One region of the Lysinibacillus sp. RC46 genome, then DNA from elsewhere that is predicted to be linked to it. Evidence: riboswitches for the same ligand, from Rfam matches in the RefSeq annotation. Region 1 holds a riboswitch; each other region holds the start of a gene.

Region 1 (4,762 bases):
ATAAACAGGGGAACGATTGCTAACAACACAACAATGGCGATGAGCAGTAAGTTTTTTTTCATTTTAGTGAGCCTCCTTTGCAGAGAACACACGTAGAGCTTTTAGTTCACTCACATTGTATTTTTTCAGAAAGTTCATAACGATCACTGTTAAAATTCCTTCACTAACAGCAAGAGGAATTTGTGTTAACGCAAAAATACCAGCAAATTTAGTGAATGAAGCCATAAAGCCTCCGACCTCAGAAGGGAAGGCAAGAGCTAATTGGACAGAAGTGACAATATATGTACCTAAGTCACCAAGCATTGCTGCTAAAAAGACAGCAATGGAAAAGGATAGTCCCAATTTTTGTGAGCCCTTAAATACATAGTAGGCGATAATAGGACCCATAATTGCCATAGAAAAAGTGTTTGCCCCTAATGTTGTAAGCCCACCATGCGCTAACAGTAAAGATTGGAATAATAATACGATTGTCCCGATAACACTCATCGCTAATGGTCCAAAAAGAACTGTTCCAAGTCCAACACCTGTAGGATGCGAGCAACTTCCTGTTACAGAAGGGATTTTTAAGGCAGAAAGTACAAAGGCAAAGGCACCCGAAAGCCCTAATATCATTTTTGTTTCAGGATTTTCATCAATGGTTTTACGAATAGAACGTAATCCTAAAATAATAAATGGAATCGAAATGACCCACCAAAAAATCGCCCATTCGATTGGCAAAAAGCCCTCCATTATATGCATCGCAAATGCACGATTTGGTACGAATAAAAATGCCAATAAAAAATAACTAAGCTTCCAACCTGAAAATTTCAAAAATCTCTCCTCCTTACATTAAAATTTTTAGAAAAAGTATGCGAAAAAAAGCACTTCTCCGATAGTGGAAAAGTGCATAGCTAAAAAAGCAAATAAAATTCTAATCTGCTAAGCCGCACACCCATCCTCGTAGGTTGAAACGATCACATATTTTTCGGCAGGTCTCCTGGCTTTAGTTCAACGTTTTATAGGCCTTCCCATCCTTTGGACAGTGACATTATCTATAAAACTCCCTAATACAGTGGCGGGACCGCGCCGGACTTAAACCGGCTTCCCTTTTAAGCGAAATGCTGAACATTTCACACCGAAAAAAAGATGAAGTTGTGAGATTTCACGACAAAGTGTAACACGAATTTCCATATATATGCTATCCCTTTTGTGAAAAAATTTTAAATTGGGTGTCTATGTCGAAAATTTAGATAAATAGAAAATGGATGTCGCATTTTTCTATGGAATTTTAAAAAAATTGTCACAAATTAAGAAAGAAATATTGAAATTTTAAAAAAATAAGCTATGATAGAAACAGTTTTCAATTACAAAAAAACCATATAATTCATATAAAACATCCATAAGTGCTTGAATATTCAAGATAATAGGGAAATCGGTGAAAGTCCGATACAGCCCCCGCTACTGTAATAGCTGATGAAATCGCGGATGCCACTAGTGAAAACTTAGGAAGGCGCGAAAGTAAAAGGAAGCTTAAGTCAGGAAACCTGCTTATGTGATGATGCAAGCAAACTTTTCGGAGGGAGAAGTTGAAGCGAAAGCGAGTACCAGTATATATTCGTTTTTATTTGGCTTCTACTAAACCTTTACTCTTCGTCTAGAGTAAAGGTTTTTCTTTTTCCTAAAAGCATATGAGGGGAGAACGACTATGACAACTTGGAATTTAGAGGGGATGAAAACACATCTTTTTATTTGCAATGGTAGTAGTTGTATGAAAAAAGATGCTGAGGACATTACACAGGCAATTCGTGATGAAATACAGTTACTGGAGCTTGATAAGGAGATACATACAACAAGGACCCGCTGTAATGGCAGGTGTAAGGATGCTTGTGTTGTCATTGCATATCCTCAGGGCAATTGGTACCGAGTGCCAACGAAGGAGCATGCGAGAGTACTTGTACAAGATTTAAATCATGAAGCGTTACATAATGAGCATGTTTTTACATTGCGTGAAGGTTCGTTGCAGCGTACAGCACAAACAACAGCCATTAAAGGCATTGAAAAGGTGAAAGAGGGGTAACAAAATGGCTCAAAAAGGTAAGATTTTCGTAGTTGGCTTTGGCCCTGGAGACTTTAAACATATTACGACTCGTGCTGTGGAGGCACTACAACAAAGTCATATGATTATAGGCTATAAAACTTATGTTGAACTGATTCAGGATTTAGTTAGTGCAAAGTCGATTATTAGTACTGGTATGACAGAGGAAGTTTCACGTGCGCAAGAAGCGGTGCGTCAAGCAGAGGCTGGAAGTATCGTATCGGTCATTTCCAGTGGGGATGCCGGGGTTTATGGAATGGCAGGATTAGTGTATGAGGTATTAATCGAGCTAGGCTGGACAGAAGCAACTGGTATCGAGGTAGAAATTGTTCCAGGTATTTCAGCTATTAATTCATGTGCCAGTTTACTAGGTGCTCCCATTATGCATGACGCCTGTACCATTAGTTTAAGTGACCACTTAACACCTTGGAATTTAATTGCAAAACGAGTAGAAGCAGCAGCAATGGCGGATTTTGTTATTGCTCTTTATAACCCGAAAAGTGGACGTCGTACGAGACAAATTGTAGAGGCACAACGAATTTTATTGGAATATCGTTCGCCAGATACACCAGTTGGACTTGTGAAAAGCGCGTATCGTGACCGTCAGGAAATAACGATGACTACTTTAGCAGAAATGCTTGAACATGATATCGGCATGTTAACAACGGTTATTATCGGGAATTCAACAACATTCTTCTACGACAATAAAATGATTACGCCACGTGGTTATCAGCGTAAATATACACTTGGTGAGGAAAAACAACCGTTACGACCACATCAACGACTTAAAGAAGAAAATGAACCATGGGCGATGAATCAAGAAACAGGAGCAGCACGTAATGATTTTGCGACAGATCCTAATGCCAATCGTATTAAGCCCAGTTTAGCCATAACACCACAACAAAAGCCTAAAAAATCGTCACTTGAAATGGCGACAGCTGCTCTTACTATGGTAAAGGGAACAAGCGCGGTGAAAGTAACACCTAAGCGTGTTCAACAAAAAATCGAATCTATTTTTGAATTAGCGGTTAGTCCTGGGGTTGCCAATAAGTTCTTTAGTCCTCAACAAATGATGACGTTGGCTGAGGTAGTTGGTGAGGAAGGAACGATGGAGTATACACCAGACCATCAAATTCATTTGAAAGTTCCAACGTCCGAGCCTGAAGAGGTTACCGCAAAGCTTCGTGAAGTTGGCTTTTTACTAGCACCAATTGGTGACGTGCTATCGTTAAAGGCTTGTGACTTCTGTTATGGAGAAAAGTTCGATTCGATTCCATATGCGGAAGAAATTCAAGAAAAGCTTGGTGGTATGTCGTTACCGAAAACATTAAATATCGGCTTTAACGGCTGCGGTATGGCATGTTATCGAGCAGTATTTGATGATATTGGCATTGTTTATCGTAAAAGTAAATTTGATGTTTTTATTGGTGCCAAGCCGGTTGGTCGTACAGCACATGCGGCCCAGCCAGTTGTTGAGGGATTAGAGCCTGAACAGCTCATCCCACTTATTACCGATATTATCGAAGAATATAAAGCAAATGCACATCCAAATGAACGTTTGTTTAAATACTTCAAGCGTGTGAAAAAGATATTACATTTTACGTATCAGGATATGTCTTCAAAAATAAAAGTAGAGCCCGCTCCATGCGGCGACTAGTGAGGAGTAATAAGATGAAAGCAATTTTATTTGTCGGCCACGGGAGCCGTTTAGCTGCAGGAAATGATGAGGTACGCACGTTTATCGAGCAAATGACACCTCGTATTGATGATAGCTTTTTAGTAGAAACATGTTTTTTAGAGTTCGCTTCGCCGAACATTGAAGAAGGTATTACGAACTGTGTGAAGAAGGGTGCTACAGAGGTACACGTTATTCCGATTATCCTTCTTCATGCTGGACATTCAAAAATGCATATTCCAGCAGAAATCGAACATGCGCGTGAGCATTATCCGAATATAACGTTCACATATGGTCAAACAATCGGTATCCATGAAGAAATATTTGCGATTTTAGAAGATCGTTTAGCAGAAATCGGCTTTAATGCGGAAGAAGAACAGAAGGATACTGCCATTTTATTAATTGCACGAGGCGGTAGTGACCCATATGCAAATGGTGATTTTTATAAAATTACACGTTTGTTATGGGAAAAACTCCCGGTTCAGTATGTAGAAAGCGCGTTTATGGGCGTCACAGATCCGCGTGTTGAAGAAGGAATAGAGCGCTGTGTGAAGCTGGGTGCTAAAAAAGTCATTATGCTACCGTACTTTTTATTCACAGGTATCCTAATGGAACGAATGAATGGTATGTGTAAGCAATTTAACGAAAAATATCCTGAATGTGATATTCAAATTGCTAACTATTTTGGCTATCATGAGCGTTTACAAAATGTGCTATTAGAGCGTATTGAGCAAGCTGTGAATGGTACATCAACAGGTATGCAAGATTTAGAAAATTATCGTGCTTATGCGGCAGTGCATGGACATGCGCATCATCATCACCATCATGACCACGATCATGGACATGATCATGATCATCACGATCACCATGATCACGATCACGACCATCATCACCATCATGAAGAGGAGCCAGTGAAATGATTTTCATGTTAGCAGGGACGAGCGATGCTAGGAATCTAGCACTTGAAATCCAGTCAGCAGGTTATGCTGTGACAGCAACGGTCGTTACTGAAT
Region 2 (4,762 bases), on a different contig from region 1:
GCGTATTATTAACGACAATGGAGAAGATGTCAGTGTTGGTGAAGTAGGAGAAATTGTGATATTCGGTGAGGGTAATATGCTGGGCTATTACAAGGATGATATGGCAACAAAGGCTGCATTTATAGATGGCTGGCTGAAAACAGGTGACTTAGCTCGCTTAGATGAGGACGGCTATATTTGGATTGTCGATCGTAAAAAGGATGTCATTTTGTCAGGCGGTGTGAATATTTATCCGAAAGAAATTGAAGATAGTATGTTGAGCTATGAGGGGATTTTTGAAGTGGCAGTAATAGGTGTACCGCATCCGGAGTGGGGAGAAACGGTGAAGGCCGTTTATGCCGCTAAAACGGAAATTGACGAGGATGAACTGAAAGCTTATTTGGAGGAGCATCTTGCTAAATATAAAATTCCACGCATCTTTGAACGTGTGGAAGCGTTACCACGAAATGCATCGGGCAAAATACTAAAACAATCCTTGAAGGGACAAGAGGTGAGATAGCATGAAGGTTTTACAGCGGGAAGAAATGAAAACAACAAATTTTTTTAACGATAATGATACACTTCATAAAGTTTTAGAAATGATGCTAGATAAAGAGTTTGTGGACTATGCAAAACGTGAGTTAACAGATTTTGGTGAGCTTTGTGCTGGAGATATTGATGTGAGAGCCAAACATACGGATCGAGAGGGTGAACCTCGATTACAAAGGTATAATGCCTATGGTGAAGAAGTGTCAGAGGTTTGGGTTAATGATGGCTATAAAAAAACAATAGAAGAAACGTACAATACCGGCATAGTTGGCTATGTGCATAAGGATATTCCGCAATTAGGTAGGAAGGGAAATTATGTGTATAGCTTTGCTCAAGGCTATATACTATCACATGCTGAGCCAGGCTTTTACTGTCCTGTTACTTTAACAATGGCAACGGCTTATCTCCTTGATCATTATGCGAGTGATGAGGTAAAGGAGCGCTTTTTACCACATGTTTGTGCAACAGGAGATACAGAGCTATATGAGGGGGCTACATTTTTAACGGAGCGTCAAGGTGGCTCTGATGTTGGGGCGAATGTTGTGGAGGCAAGACAGGACGGCAATCAGTATCGCTTATATGGGGAAAAATATTTTGCATCAAACGCAGGAATGTGTGGAGTAACTATGGTATTGGCGCGCATGAAAGGGGCTCAGGTAGGCTCAAAGGGCTTAACATTATTTGCAGTTCCGTGGCGAAATGAGGATGGCACAGTTAATAATCTCCGCATTCGGCGTTTAAAGGATAAACTTGGCGTTAGAGCAGTGCCTTCTGGTGAGGTGGAATTTGATGGTGCGCTAGCATATGTTGTTGGTGATCCGAATAAAGGAATTTATTATATGCTGGAGGCACTTAATTTATCAAGAATTTGCAATGCGGTTGCTTCTATCGGCATTATGCGCCGCGGATATTTAGAGGCGAAGTATTATGTGACAAATCGTCATGCCTTTGGTAAACCTTTAACGCAATATCCTATGATTCAGGATACACTAGGGAAATTCGCTGCCAAGCTTCATGTAGAAGTTGCCACGGTTTTTGATCTTATTCAGCTTTACGATAAAGTAACTAGTGGGCAGGGGAATAAAGAAGACATTATTTTAAACCGCTTGTATATTGCTATCATGAAAAAAGAAACGGCAGAGCAAGCTGTACATTATGCTAGTGAAGCCATTGAATTACATGGCGGAAACGGCTATATTGAAGATTTTGTTACACCTCGGTTATTAAGAGATGCACAGGTACTTACTGTGTGGGAAGGGACTGCGAATATTTTAGCTTTAGAGCTCATTCGTTTAGTTGATAAGTTTCATGCGCACGAAATGTTTGTTCGTGTCATGGAAGAACGTCTAGAAAAACTAGTTGCCAGTCCATTAGTTGAAATTGTCGTGGATCAATTAGCAAAACTAGAATCAACTTTGCAAACATTTAGCCGTTTAGATGATGCAACAAAAACGTTTGAAGCAAAAAAGGTCGCAGAGAAAATGGCGCATTTATATGAAAGTGTGGTAGCAGTCGAATGGGCACAAAGATTCGGTGGCAAATATGAGAAGCTAGCAGATATTTATTTAGAGCACACATGGGCATTGCGAGAAATGGGTGCACCAATGAAAACGGTACAGTATTTTTCAGATATCGTTTAACTTCTTTTAGTATATTGATTTGTTTAGAAGTCGTCTCGAATGGAGGCGACTTCTTTCATTTTCATGTATAATACAATCAACTGAATATTATAAAGGTTCTTTACTTAAGTAAAGTGAAAAGGGAAATCGGTGTAATTCCGATGCGGTCCCGCCACTGTATGTGTGAGTTTTTTCAATCTGCGCCACTGAAAATTTCGGGAAGGCTTGAAAAAGCGTATGGAGCACGAGCCAGGAGACCTGCCTTTATAGAAAACACGTTGTAGCCTACGAGGATAGGATGGTGGATTTTGTATATGTATTTTTGTGCAAATTTGACCCCCTCATTATTTTATGATGAGGGGTATTTGTTTTGGAAGATGAATGTCGATAAATTTGAAAACATGGGCGATAAATTCACAATGTTAGGCGATAAACTCAAAAAGTTGGGTGATAAATTCACAATGTTAGGTGATAAACTCAAAATGTTGGCTGGAAGTTCGCAATGTTGACGATAACCCCACAATGTTAGGCGATCAAAAACTAAAATGTATCGATCAATCAGAAAAACAATAAAAACTATACGCACAAATAGACTAAGGAGGATTCACATGAAGAAAATTTGGAAAATAGGGTTATCAGCATTTTTAGCTATGGGCTTACTTGCTGCATGTAATACAAAAGAGGCGACAAATGAAAAGCCGTCATCTTCTGAGCAACAAGAGACTGCAAAAGTAGATCAAGCAACATTCCCAATGACGATAAAGGATGCTACTGGCAAGGATATTACGCTAGAGGCACCTCCTGAAAAAATTGTCTCACTCATTCCGAGTAACACAGAAATATTATTTGGCCTTGGCTTAAATAATGAAATAGTTGGCGTGACCGATAATGACGATTATCCACCAGAGGTTACTAAAAAAGAAAAGGTTGGCGGTATGGATTATAATATTGAAAAAATTATTGCTTTATCGCCAGATATCGTTTTTACGCATGCGTCAGGTATGAGTTATTCAAAAGGAGCCATTGAACAGCTTGAGGCGGTAGGTGTGAAAGTATTTGTTGTAGCGGATGCAAAAAACTTTAATGAAACTTACACAACGATTGAACAGCTTGGTCGTGCAACAGGAAAACTAGAAGAAGCTAAAAAAATTGTTGCAAATATGAAGGCAAAAGTTAAAGAAGTTGAAACAAAACTTGACGGTGTTGAGCCGAAGAAAGTCTTTGTAGAATCGTCTGATGAGCCACAGATTTATACAGCTGGTAAAGGTACATTTATGAATGAAATGCTAGAAATGATTCATGCTGAAAATGTGGCAGCAGATGTAAATGACTGGTATCAAATCGATGCTGAAAAAATTATCGCGAAAAATCCAGATGTCATTGTTGTGGCATATAATTATGTACCTGAAATTTTAACGAAAATTCCACAACGTGCAGGCTTTGAGACAATCTCTGCCGTAAAAAATAAAGCCATAGTACAAGTAGATGAAAATATGATAAGTCGTCAAGGTCCTCGATTAGCAGATGGTCTTGAGGAACTAGCAAAAGCTGTCTACCCTGAGGCGTTTAAATGAGTAAAACAATTGTAGCCTATGTAACAGCAATTACGCTTCTAACCATTAGCATCTGGTGTGGTGTGGCGATAGGCTCAGTTCATATTCCACTAGAAGTGTTGTGGAATAAGGCGGCTGATGAAACAGCCGCCAATATTTTATGGAAAATTCGATTACCCCGAGTCCTGCTGGCAGGGCTTGTAGGGGCGTCACTTGCAATTGCAGGGGCAGCTTTTCAGGGCTTATTAAAAAATCCTTTGGCTGATCCTTATACATTAGGTGTTTCCTCTGGTGCATCAGTTGGCGCAGTTATGACAATTTTTTTTAGTATATCAATACCTGTAGTAGGCCATTTTACATTGCCGACCTTTAGTATGATAGGTGCCATATTAACGATGGTAGCTGTTATGGGCTTTGCTAGAATAGTAGACCGCTCGCTAAAAATGGAAACTCTTATTTTAACAGGGGTTATATTTAGTTCATTTTTAGGTTCTTTGATTTCATTAATGATTGCATTGTCTGGTGAAGAGCTACGCCAAGTAATCGGATGGTTGCTAGGCTCAGTATCGATGCGTGGTTGGCCATATGTTCAGATGATTATTCCGTTTGTCATAATTGGCTCAATTATGCTTTGGACACAAAGACGCGAGTTAAATGTTCTGTTATATGGTGAAGAACGCGCGCAGCATTTAGGTGTCAATGTTAAGCGCAGTAAATATATTATTTTAGTGGGTGGATCCATGTTGACGGGAGCTGCGGTAGCTGTTTCTGGAACGATTGGCTTTGTTGGTTTAGTTGTTCCTCATATGACGAGAATGGTTTGGGGTTCTGATCACCGTCATTTATTGCCATTATCATTTTTAAATGGGGCAACTTTGCTGATTATTTGTGATTTAATAGCACGAACAATTATTATGCCAAGAGAGCTACCGATTGGTGTCATTACTGCATTTATTGGGGCGCCCGTTTTTTCCTATATTTTTTATAAGCAACGTAGAAGCAAGGGGGTACGGGCATGATTGTTGTTGAACATCTTTCCGGCGGCTATGAAGACGTACCGAT
Region 3 (4,762 bases), on a different contig from region 1:
TCGGATTTGCACCGACTTCCCTTTTAAGTAAATTGCACGCAATTTACACCTATTAATCCACGCTATTCAGTTGTCAAAGGAATCTAGTATTCCTATTAGATTATTAAAATACTCCACATTCCTGTTGAATTATTAAAATTAATTGTAAAGGTGTGTGGATTGAAAGTCAATTAATGTTAGTTTAAAAGTAAATTTTTCTTTTTTCTTCATATTTTTGCAAATAAAAAAAGAGGGAGATTATCCCCTCTATAGTCAGTATGTTTCCATTCTCCGAACACCAGCCATATTACCTTGACCACGTTTATATGATTTAGACGGTATAATTGCTGAAATTCTCATATTAACATCACCTTTTAATAATTCTTGATATACGTCTTTAAATGTATCTCTACTGAAATATAAATACCACGAATCTGAATATCCTCCGTCAATAGGTGTTAATTCTCCGCAAAAGAAATCCTTTTCATTAGTGTATCCGTAATTATAATAACTACATAACTTAGCAGTTCCATTTAAGTAGAAATCTTTATCTAAATTATTTGCTAAATCATATTGAACTTCTTTACCTGTTAAGTCAAGCAAATACCTATCAATAAATTTCTCATCTTCACTTGGTTCGACATATTCAGTAGCATACTGCTTGCCAGGATCAACATCTATTATTTTTTCTTGATAGTGTATACCTATTTTTAACATATTTATTTTTAAACATTTTTCTAACGCATCCTAAGATAAATACCGCAATCCCTTTTGAAAACTATACATATTATAGATTATAGATTATAGAAAGGAGGGATATTGTATGGAATACTGCGGAGAATTTCGCGAAGAGCGTCGCGAACGAAACCCATTCGCTTTTGTCGTTGTTCTGTTCATTCTTCTAATTATTGTCGGCGCTACTTTCATGAATAGAGGTTATTAATACCCTATATCTCCTAAAATGCTCATAACTATTGTAAGGTAATACTAATTTAACCTTACACCTCCAAATCTTTACTAAGGGTCACTATCCTCCGGGTGATCCTTTTAAATTCTCCTCTTTCAATTTCATACTCAACCGCCTAAGGCATAATAAAAAGCCACACCTTGTTAGATGTGACCTTTATGTATTTATAATTATATGCGAATATATACCTTACCATCTAAATCTACAGTCACTGATGTAATATTTAACGATTTTCCGTCTACAAATATATTCCTTGTTTGAATGATTTATTGAATTGTTTCATATTGTAATTAATATTCTTTACTATTATAGACTAATATATGTTCCATCTAGTCACCTCCCATATACCAATAATTGTAATACATTACACTTAACTAATCAGTAATAGGATTTTGCTATGCATACCACTTATTCGCCTTCATTCCCTGTACGGATAATGCTCCTGCAATAACTAGATTATCGTGATTTTTTTCTGTATTTCCTCGCTTATTACCTAACTTTCCATGTGTCTCTTCAAACATTTGCATCTGCTGTAAAGTCTGAATAACATAATATATTCCAGTTCTTATTAGTTTTTAACTCGGATTGTAGATACTCTTTTATTATTTCGTTATCCTCTTTCTCATTTTCACAGGTGTTAGGTGCTCCCACTCTTTATATAGTTGCTTTTTCGAAAGTATCTTCCAAGGATTAAACATCGTTTGTCCATGCTTATTAAAATATAGTTCTTCACCAATATGATAAGCTGCATGTTGAATAATACCATTTTCATCCTTCCAAATCACAATGTCGCCTTGTTGTATCCCTTCACCTAGGACCTCTTCATAGTTATACTGACTTAATTTTTCAAGAAATGTTTTTTGATATATCCATTCATAAATAAACCACTTTTGTTTCCCTTTTGAAATTGCAAACAAAACCGCTGCTAAACAATTTGCACCTTGACGATGCCCAAAAGTATTAGCAAATTGCTGTAGAAAACTAGGTAATGATTTTGGAGGTTCCTCACATTCTCCCTTATCCCACCATTCATAAACCATTGTTGTAAGTAACTGTTCTTTAAATGATTCGTCAAGACCTTCCCACATTGAACGCTGTATGATAACGTGCCCATTCTGTACATAACTCGAAGGTACTTTTTCTATCTCCTTTATAAATTTAACGGGGAGTACAAGCCCTCTTTCACATTGCACTTGAAAACTTAAAATCAATTGTTGGTCCTCTTTCGATTTGCTCTCAATCCATTCTTTTTCAGCAATAATTACATATTGTGCGTTCTTTATATTCCAGTATTCATAACTATTAACATAATTTAAATGCTGATATGTGCTGTGAGTATAAAACTCATCTATGGGCATTAACAATACATCTGTAAAGTCAATTTCATTAAGATGTTCTTCTGATAGAAAAAATAAATCTCTTTCAGGGACATAACTTTTCATCCATGACAGTAAGACTTTTTTTGTCGGTTTAATTATCATTATGTATTTCCCCCAACTTGAATTTTTTGGTTATTGTTTGAATAACTCTACTTGAACTTCTTCTATAACATGCCAAGGCCATTCAGAATCACTGGCTTTTGGGTCACTCACTTTCAACGCAAAAAAAGAACGACCAACAAACGAATTGAAACGTTGTTGATCGAGTTTATTAAAAGAATGAAACGTTTTTTATACTTTATGAATTTACAGGTGCGGGACAGTGTCGGATTTGCACCGACTTCCCTTTTCAGTAAATTGCACGCAATTTACACCTATTACTCTACGCTATTCAGTTGTCAAGAAACTGGAAAATACTAGATTTCTTTCCGTTAATAGTAAAGTACAGTATTTTTAAAGTCAATTGAGGCAATTAGATATTTTAAAACTACTCACTCAACTTCGGTGATTTTCGTAGTTTAGTTGCTTGTTCGAATGAAAATGCAAGTTTTATTAGAACATCTTCACTAAATGCAGTTCCTGCGAATGTTATGCCAAACGGTCTCCCAGTTTTCATATACCCTGCTGGGACGGCAATAGACGGATAACCAGCTTTTGCACTAATTGTCGAACCTATATATGATGGAAAGATAATCGCATCCAATTCATATTTTTTTAATGTATAATCGATTCCTTGTTCTTGAGAAAAATACAAATCCTCTAGTTTTGCATTTAAATAGTCAGAGTCTCTTAATGTGTTCGATAGTTTCTCTCTCAATTCCAATTTATCCTGACCATATTTTAACGACTTTCCTTTTGAACGTTTATTAAATTGAATTAACTCAGAGATAGAATGCACAGGCATGTGGGAAGGTAGATTTACAAGGAAATTATTTAAACTATGCTTTAATTCGTATTGTGGTACTCCCCATTTCCAGTCTCTATGAAAAGAAGGGATTTCGATGCCTTCAATAATATCGGCTCCTTGATCTCTTAAAACCTGAATTGCATTATTAAAAAGTGTTTCATCATATTCCTCTGAGTCATAATAAGCTTTTGAGGCATTATTATAAACACCAATTCTAGCGCCATTTAATCCTGTGGCCTCTAAAAAAGGGGTGTAATCCTTATATAACCTTCTTTCACTTTTATATGTAGCGACGTCGTCTTGATCTACTCCTGTTAACACGCCCAATAAAATAGCTGCATCTGTTACTGTTCTAGCCATTGGCCCTGCTGTGTCTTGAGAGTATGTAAACGGAATAATGCCCTGTCGACTAATGAGCCCAACAGTCGGTTTTATGCCAACTACTGAATTTGTAATAGCTGGACTTAAAATCGAGGCGTCTGTCTCAGTTCCAATTGATAAAACTGAAAAGTTCGATGCAACTGCTACCGCTGACCCTGAGCTAGATCCTCCCACATAAAGTTCTGGATCGCCATAAGGATTTAGTGTTTGGCCACCTCGAGAACTATAACCCGCCCACATCGTACTCGACATAGCGTTTGCTAATTCAGTCATATTTGCTTTCCCTAAAATAACAGCCCCTGCTTCACGAAGCTTTTTTACTAGAAATGCATCCTGCTTAGCTAAATAATTTTCCAATGCTATTACGCCTGCACTAGTGTGCATAAAATCTTTCGTTTCGATATTATCTTTTAAAACTACCGGAATTCCGTGTAAAGGCCCTCTAGCCCCTTTTGTTAGTCTTTCCTCATCTAATGCTTCAGCAATAAATATCGCTTCAGGATTAATTTCAAGCATAGAATTAATTTTCTGTCCGCCTTGATCATACTTAGCAATTCTGTGCAAATAATACATAGTTAATTCTTTTGATGTTATATCACCTTGTACCATAGCTGTTTGAATATCGATTACTGACAATTCTTCTTTAAGAAAACTATTAAAATTTATACCCATTTTCAAATCCCCCTCTTTCAATATTATACCAAAAAGGGAAACTTGTGCTTAAATTGTTTTTTTAACTATTGAAATTTCAAAGTTCATTCCCTCAGGCTCGTTACTTCATATATTTTCTGCCCCAATATTTGTAAATGTGTTATAGTTTAAATAAATAACTAATTATTCTGTTATTTAATTCGTTTTTGTGAGGTGAAGATATTGAAAAAATATATATTTGCAGGAGCTTTACTGGGAATTTTCTTTTTAACAGGGTGTGTAAATGAAAAAACAGAAAATGTAAAATCATCCAAACCATCGACCGATGAACAAACAGTAGAAAAAGAAAAAATCGTAGCTCCAACTCCTTTAAATTTAACGCAGGAACAAAAAGAAAAGTATTACGAGGAATATATTTCTCTTGTAGAGAAAGTGAACGAAGAATATCATGAAAACTTTGAAATAGAACCTATATCAAATTTTACTGATGAATACTGG
Region 4 (4,762 bases), on a different contig from region 1:
TTGCAACAACATGGGGTTGAACCGATGGATACAGGTCTAATTACGAGTGTAACGAACAAAACGAAGCGTATTGCACCACCCAAACTACATGCGTTATCAACATTACAAGCCAACGCCAATAAACGTTGGAAATACAGCCCGTCGCATGTGTTGAAACTTACGCAATCACTTTATGAGAAAAAGCTCGTTTCTTACCCACGTACCGATTCACACCTCATTACACATAATGAGTTTGCCTATTTAAATGAATCATTGGCAAAATATCAGCAGCTCGTTGGAAAGCCATTTAATGCGATTAATCGCGGGAATAACAAACGCTATGTCGACAGTGCCAACGTTGGGGAGCACTATGCTATTATTCCAACGAAAAAAGTGCCAACAGAAAAAGCGTTACAATCAATGAATGCTGATGAAAGAAATATTTATTTCGAAATAGTCAATACGACACTCGCCATGTTTCACCAAGATTATGAATACGATGAAAAAACGATTATAACGAATGTCAAAAATTTAGAGTTTAAAACGGTAGGGAAAACAGAACTTGTAAAAGGTTGGAAAGAATTGTTTTTAAGTGAAAAAGGGATGCAAGAGCGTGAGGAATCGTTACCTGTTGTTTTCCAAGATGAAATGGTACAAAGTAAGGTTTCTATTCTAGAAGGCACAACTACGCCTCCTAAGCCTTATACAGAAGGGCAACTCATTACGATGATGAAAACATGTGGTAAATCAGTTGAGGATGAAGAAGAAATCGAGGTGCTGAAATCGATTGAAGGTATTGGTACAGAAGCAACTCGAAGTGGCATTATAGAGACCATTAAAAAGCATGGATTTATTGAAGTACGAAAAAACATAGTGAGCGTTTTGCCGAAAGGGGAGCTTTTATGTCGGGCTATCGAAGGGACATTACTTTCAAGTCCATCTATGACTGCAAAATGGGAAATTTACTTAAATAAAATTGGTCGTGGAGAAGGCTCTGCAAAACATTTTATTGAAAGCATAGGCAAGTTTATTACTCAATTAATAGCGGAGGTACCTAAACAATTAGAGTCACTTTCAATTGAAGCTGAGCAGTTTAAACCAGCTGCTGTGAAAGATATTGTGCCATGTTCGACATGCAAAGTAGGAAAAATAGGTTTGCGTAAAAGTTTTTACGGTTGTTCGAATTATAAAAATGGTTGTAAGCAAACGTTCCCAGAAAGGTTACTAGGAAAAAAACTAACTGAAAAGAACATTAATGATTTATGTAAGATTGGTAAAACAGCTGTGGTTAAAGGGTTTAAGTCAAAGAATGGTAAACAATTTAATGCGTCACTTCGTTTGGTAGAAGGAAAAATTGAATTTGAGTTTAATGAAAAGTAATTGCGGATGAGATTTTTTTCACCGTCAATGCCGTTCAGACGATTAAAAATAGTGAAGATGTGACACTCAGCAAAGTAACACGAGCGAAGAAGAAATTTGAAGTAGTAGGGAAATGCCCATTATGTGGTCATAGCGTGATCGAAGGACAAAAAGGCTTCGGCTGCAGTAACTGGGAAAAGGGCTGTAAATTTGTCATCTGGAAAAACGATGAATTTTTAGCCGCGAAGAAGAAGAAGCCTACCAAAACAATGGTGAAGAAATTGCTAGCCGATGGAACGGTATTGGTAAAAGGCTTAACAAGTAAAAAAGGTTCTAAATTCGATGCTCAATTAAAATATGAAAAAAATACTGACAACGAATATTTTAGTTGGAAGATGGAATTTGAAAAAAAGGATTAAAATTAAGCATTTATGAATCTTGTTGAATTAATTCTCACTACCCTAAACAATTATTTTATGAAATGAAGGTTATCTCAACCTAATGACTTCCAAGTAGAAAAGAAAATCCTTTGTATTTTTATAATTTCCATTTATAAAAATAGATAACCAAAATAGAATGAAAGATTTGTTAGTAGATCATGTAGAGTGTTGCCCTCACTGATATTGAATATCGAGACTAATAGCGTACTATGAGGAATTTGTATAGTAAGGTAAGATAAATTATTGTCTAAATTTATTTTATTTTTCCAATAGTAATTAATGTTTAACAGTTCTATTTTCTGGCTATTAATCTCTCGTTTATTACTATTTTTACTTTAATGTAATATATAATGTAATTGCTATCTGGAAAATATTCTGATATTGTTCCTCTTATAACTTAATAATTTTTGTTGGTGCGAATGACATTGTTCGTTTGCTTAAAAGGGAAATCGGTGCAAATCCGATGCTGTCCCGCAACTGTAATGGAGAGTCTATACAATATGTCACTGTAGCGAGCTATGGGAAGGCGTATAGATGATGAACCTAAGCCAGGAGACCTGCCAATAAAAGCAACAAACTTACATAGAACCACGAGGATGGTTGTAGTGACTGGGAAGAGACGCCCTTTATTTAACTATGACATCCTCTTGTAGACAAGGGGATTTTTTTATGCCCTTTGCTTTAAGAGAGGAGAGCGTTTTGAAGAATCCAACAACTAGAAAAATCAACCTACTCTTATTAGTGTTGACTGGTGTCGTTCTAATATCCTTGACGTTAGCGATAATGGTAGGCTCTGTGTCTATAACACCTAGTATTGTATGGCGCATTATTTTATCGCATATCCCGTTCAATCCACTTGGCATTACAGAAGATTGGAGTCGTTCGCAGGAAATCATCATCTGGCAAATTCGTACTCCCCGCGTAGTACTTGCCATAATAGTCGGAGCGGGTCTTGCAATTTCGGGAGCTGCTATTCAAGCTTTAGTTCGCAACTCAATCGCAGACCCCTATATTTTAGGTGTATCTTCCGGTGCATCTGTCGGGGCGACGTCTGTTATTTTACTGGGCGCTTTTTCATTTTTAGGTATGTATGCGCTATCACTTGCGGCTTTTATAGGTGCGACGATTGCAGTACTAATCGTGTTTTTCTTAGCACGAGTTGAGGGGCGAATTTCAGTTATTCGATTATTATTAGCCGGAATTGCCGTGTCACTAGTTTTGTCAGCAATGACGAATTTTATGCTGATGATGGCGAAAGAAGAGGGCGGTATAAAGGCAGTGATGTATTGGATGATGGGAAGTCTGGCTGGAGCGAAATGGGTAAATTTAATGATTCCGTTCGTTGTTTTAACGGTCGTCTACGTAATTTTACGTCTTCATGCACGTCATTTGAATTTACTTTTACTAGGCGAAGAATCTGCTGTTACGCTGGGGATTAATTTAGAGAAATTTCGATTGCTACTAATTCTATTAATTTCCCTATTAACAGGTGTCCTTGTTGCTGTAAGTGGTGCAATTGGCTTTATAGGACTGATTATTCCACATATCGTACGCATGATTGTCGGCTCAAATTATAAGTTTGTACTGCCAGTCAGTGCATTAATTGGTGCGATATTTTTAATATGGGCTGATGCAGCTGCGCGTATTGTGATTGCACCTGAGGAAATGCCGATTGGAATTATTACTGCTTTATGCGGATGCCCATTTTTTATATGGATGTTGCGTAAGCAAATGTATTCTTTCGGGGAGGAAAATTAGATGGTATACGTAGCAAAGAACCTTACTTTTGCCGTGCAGCAGGTGAAAATATTAAACAATGTTTCTGTACATATTCAAGAACGCGAGTTTGTGGGCATAATTGGACCTAATGGCAGTGGGAAATCGACCCTATTAAAAAATATGTATCGTATGCTACAACCTCAAGAGGGAGAAGTATTTTTATTTAATGAAAATATTTACAAGCAATCTTCAAAGGAGATAGCAAAGCAACTAGCCGTCGTAGGGCAGGAAACACCAGTGCTTTTTGAGTTTACTGTTAAGGATCTTGTTGCAATGGGACGTACACCGCATAAAAGGCTTATGGAAGTGGATACAAAAGAAGATCTAGCTATTGTCGAGGAATCGATGCAGCAAGCAGGCGTACTGCATTTAAGTGAACGTACTTTTAGTTCATTATCTGGTGGTGAGAAAAAACGAGTCGTTGTTGCAAGGGCTTTGGCGCAACAGGCTAAGGTTATGGCATTAGATGAGCCAACGAATCATTTAGATATTCAGCATCAACTCCAGCTTATGGATTTAATACAGAGCTTGCCGATTACGGTCATTGTAGCCTTGCATGATTTAAATATTGCAGCAACTTATTGCGATAAAATTTATGTTTTAAAGGACGGAGAAATTGCGGCGTATGGAACTCCGTTTGATGTATTAACACCCTCATTGCTACAAAAGGTGTTTGGTGTACATGCAGAAGTTAATGTACATCCTGTCACGAAAAAGCCGCATATTTATTATATATCTGAGCAATTTTTATAGTTAGTTTAAGAGACTTAGATTTCTTTCAATATATTTTTTAGAAAAAAGGAGAAGTAGACATGAAGACATTAAAAAGCGTATGGCTTGTTCTTGCAATCGCAATGCTAAGTATTTTAGCGGCTTGTGGTAACGAGGAAAAACAGGATTCAGCATCGCAAAGTGAACAAGTAGAACCAGCAAAAGCAGGAGCAACGGAAGTAACGATTGACAATAACGATACGACACAAGTCTATTCGCAAGCACCTAAAAAAGCAATTAGCTTAAATCAGCATGTGACAGAGATTATGCTAGCGTTAGGCTTAGAGGATTCAATGGTCGGAACAGCATATTTAGATGATGCAATTTATCCACCGTTACAGGCAGCTTATGATAAAGTTCCGGTACTAGCTGAGCAATACCCAACAAAGGAACAAGTGATTGATGCAGGAGCAGATTTTTTATATGCAGGCTGG

The links. A riboswitch is a leader RNA that binds a small molecule or an ion and turns the genes downstream of it on or off. The one in region 1 is predicted to bind cobalamin.
Region 2: another riboswitch for cobalamin. It lies ahead of ABH966_RS24510 (hypothetical protein); the one in region 1 lies ahead of ABH966_RS19455 ((2Fe-2S) ferredoxin domain-containing protein).
Region 3: another riboswitch for cobalamin. It lies ahead of ABH966_RS12655 (hypothetical protein); the one in region 1 lies ahead of ABH966_RS19455 ((2Fe-2S) ferredoxin domain-containing protein).
Region 4: another riboswitch for cobalamin. It lies ahead of ABH966_RS25250 (FecCD family ABC transporter permease); the one in region 1 lies ahead of ABH966_RS19455 ((2Fe-2S) ferredoxin domain-containing protein).

The regions. Positions count from the first base shown of each region.
Region 1 is NZ_JBGCCF010000024.1:27,180-31,941, reverse strand. Features, by position in the region: gene ABH966_RS19465 (energy-coupling factor ABC transporter substrate-binding protein) at 1-62, opposite strand, end outside; gene ABH966_RS19460 (energy-coupling factor ABC transporter permease) at 64-810, opposite strand; cobalamin riboswitch at 950-1,134, opposite strand; cobalamin riboswitch at 1,364-1,546, shown strand; gene ABH966_RS19455 ((2Fe-2S) ferredoxin domain-containing protein) at 1,685-2,056, shown strand; gene cobJ (precorrin-3B C(17)-methyltransferase) at 2,061-3,731, shown strand; gene ABH966_RS19445 (sirohydrochlorin chelatase) at 3,746-4,669, shown strand; gene cobK (precorrin-6A reductase) at 4,666-4,762, shown strand, end outside.
Region 2 is NZ_JBGCCF010000042.1:37,819-42,580, reverse strand. Features, by position in the region: gene ABH966_RS24520 (class I adenylate-forming enzyme family protein) at 1-499, shown strand, start outside; gene ABH966_RS24515 (acyl-CoA dehydrogenase family protein) at 501-2,168, shown strand; cobalamin riboswitch at 2,245-2,427, shown strand; gene ABH966_RS24510 (hypothetical protein) at 2,456-2,656, shown strand; gene ABH966_RS24505 (ABC transporter substrate-binding protein) at 2,756-3,721, shown strand; gene ABH966_RS24500 (FecCD family ABC transporter permease) at 3,718-4,719, shown strand; gene ABH966_RS24495 (adenosylcobinamide amidohydrolase) at 4,716-4,762, shown strand, end outside.
Region 3 is NZ_JBGCCF010000012.1:41,174-45,935, forward strand. Features, by position in the region: cobalamin riboswitch at 1-68, opposite strand, end outside; gene ABH966_RS12640 (hypothetical protein) at 253-696, opposite strand; gene ABH966_RS12645 (YjcZ family sporulation protein) at 803-922, shown strand; gene ABH966_RS12650 (hypothetical protein) at 1,342-1,467, opposite strand; gene ABH966_RS12655 (hypothetical protein) at 1,549-2,427, opposite strand; cobalamin riboswitch at 2,504-2,718, opposite strand; gene ABH966_RS12660 (amidase family protein) at 2,813-4,285, opposite strand; gene ABH966_RS12665 (hypothetical protein) at 4,487-4,762, shown strand, end outside.
Region 4 is NZ_JBGCCF010000047.1:7,744-12,505, reverse strand. Features, by position in the region: gene ABH966_RS25260 (type IA DNA topoisomerase) at 1-1,359, shown strand, start outside; partial or broken gene ABH966_RS25255 (topoisomerase C-terminal repeat-containing protein) at 1,377-1,757, shown strand; cobalamin riboswitch at 2,173-2,357, shown strand; gene ABH966_RS25250 (FecCD family ABC transporter permease) at 2,478-3,536, shown strand; gene ABH966_RS25245 (ABC transporter ATP-binding protein) at 3,537-4,310, shown strand; gene ABH966_RS25240 (ABC transporter substrate-binding protein) at 4,370-4,762, shown strand, end outside.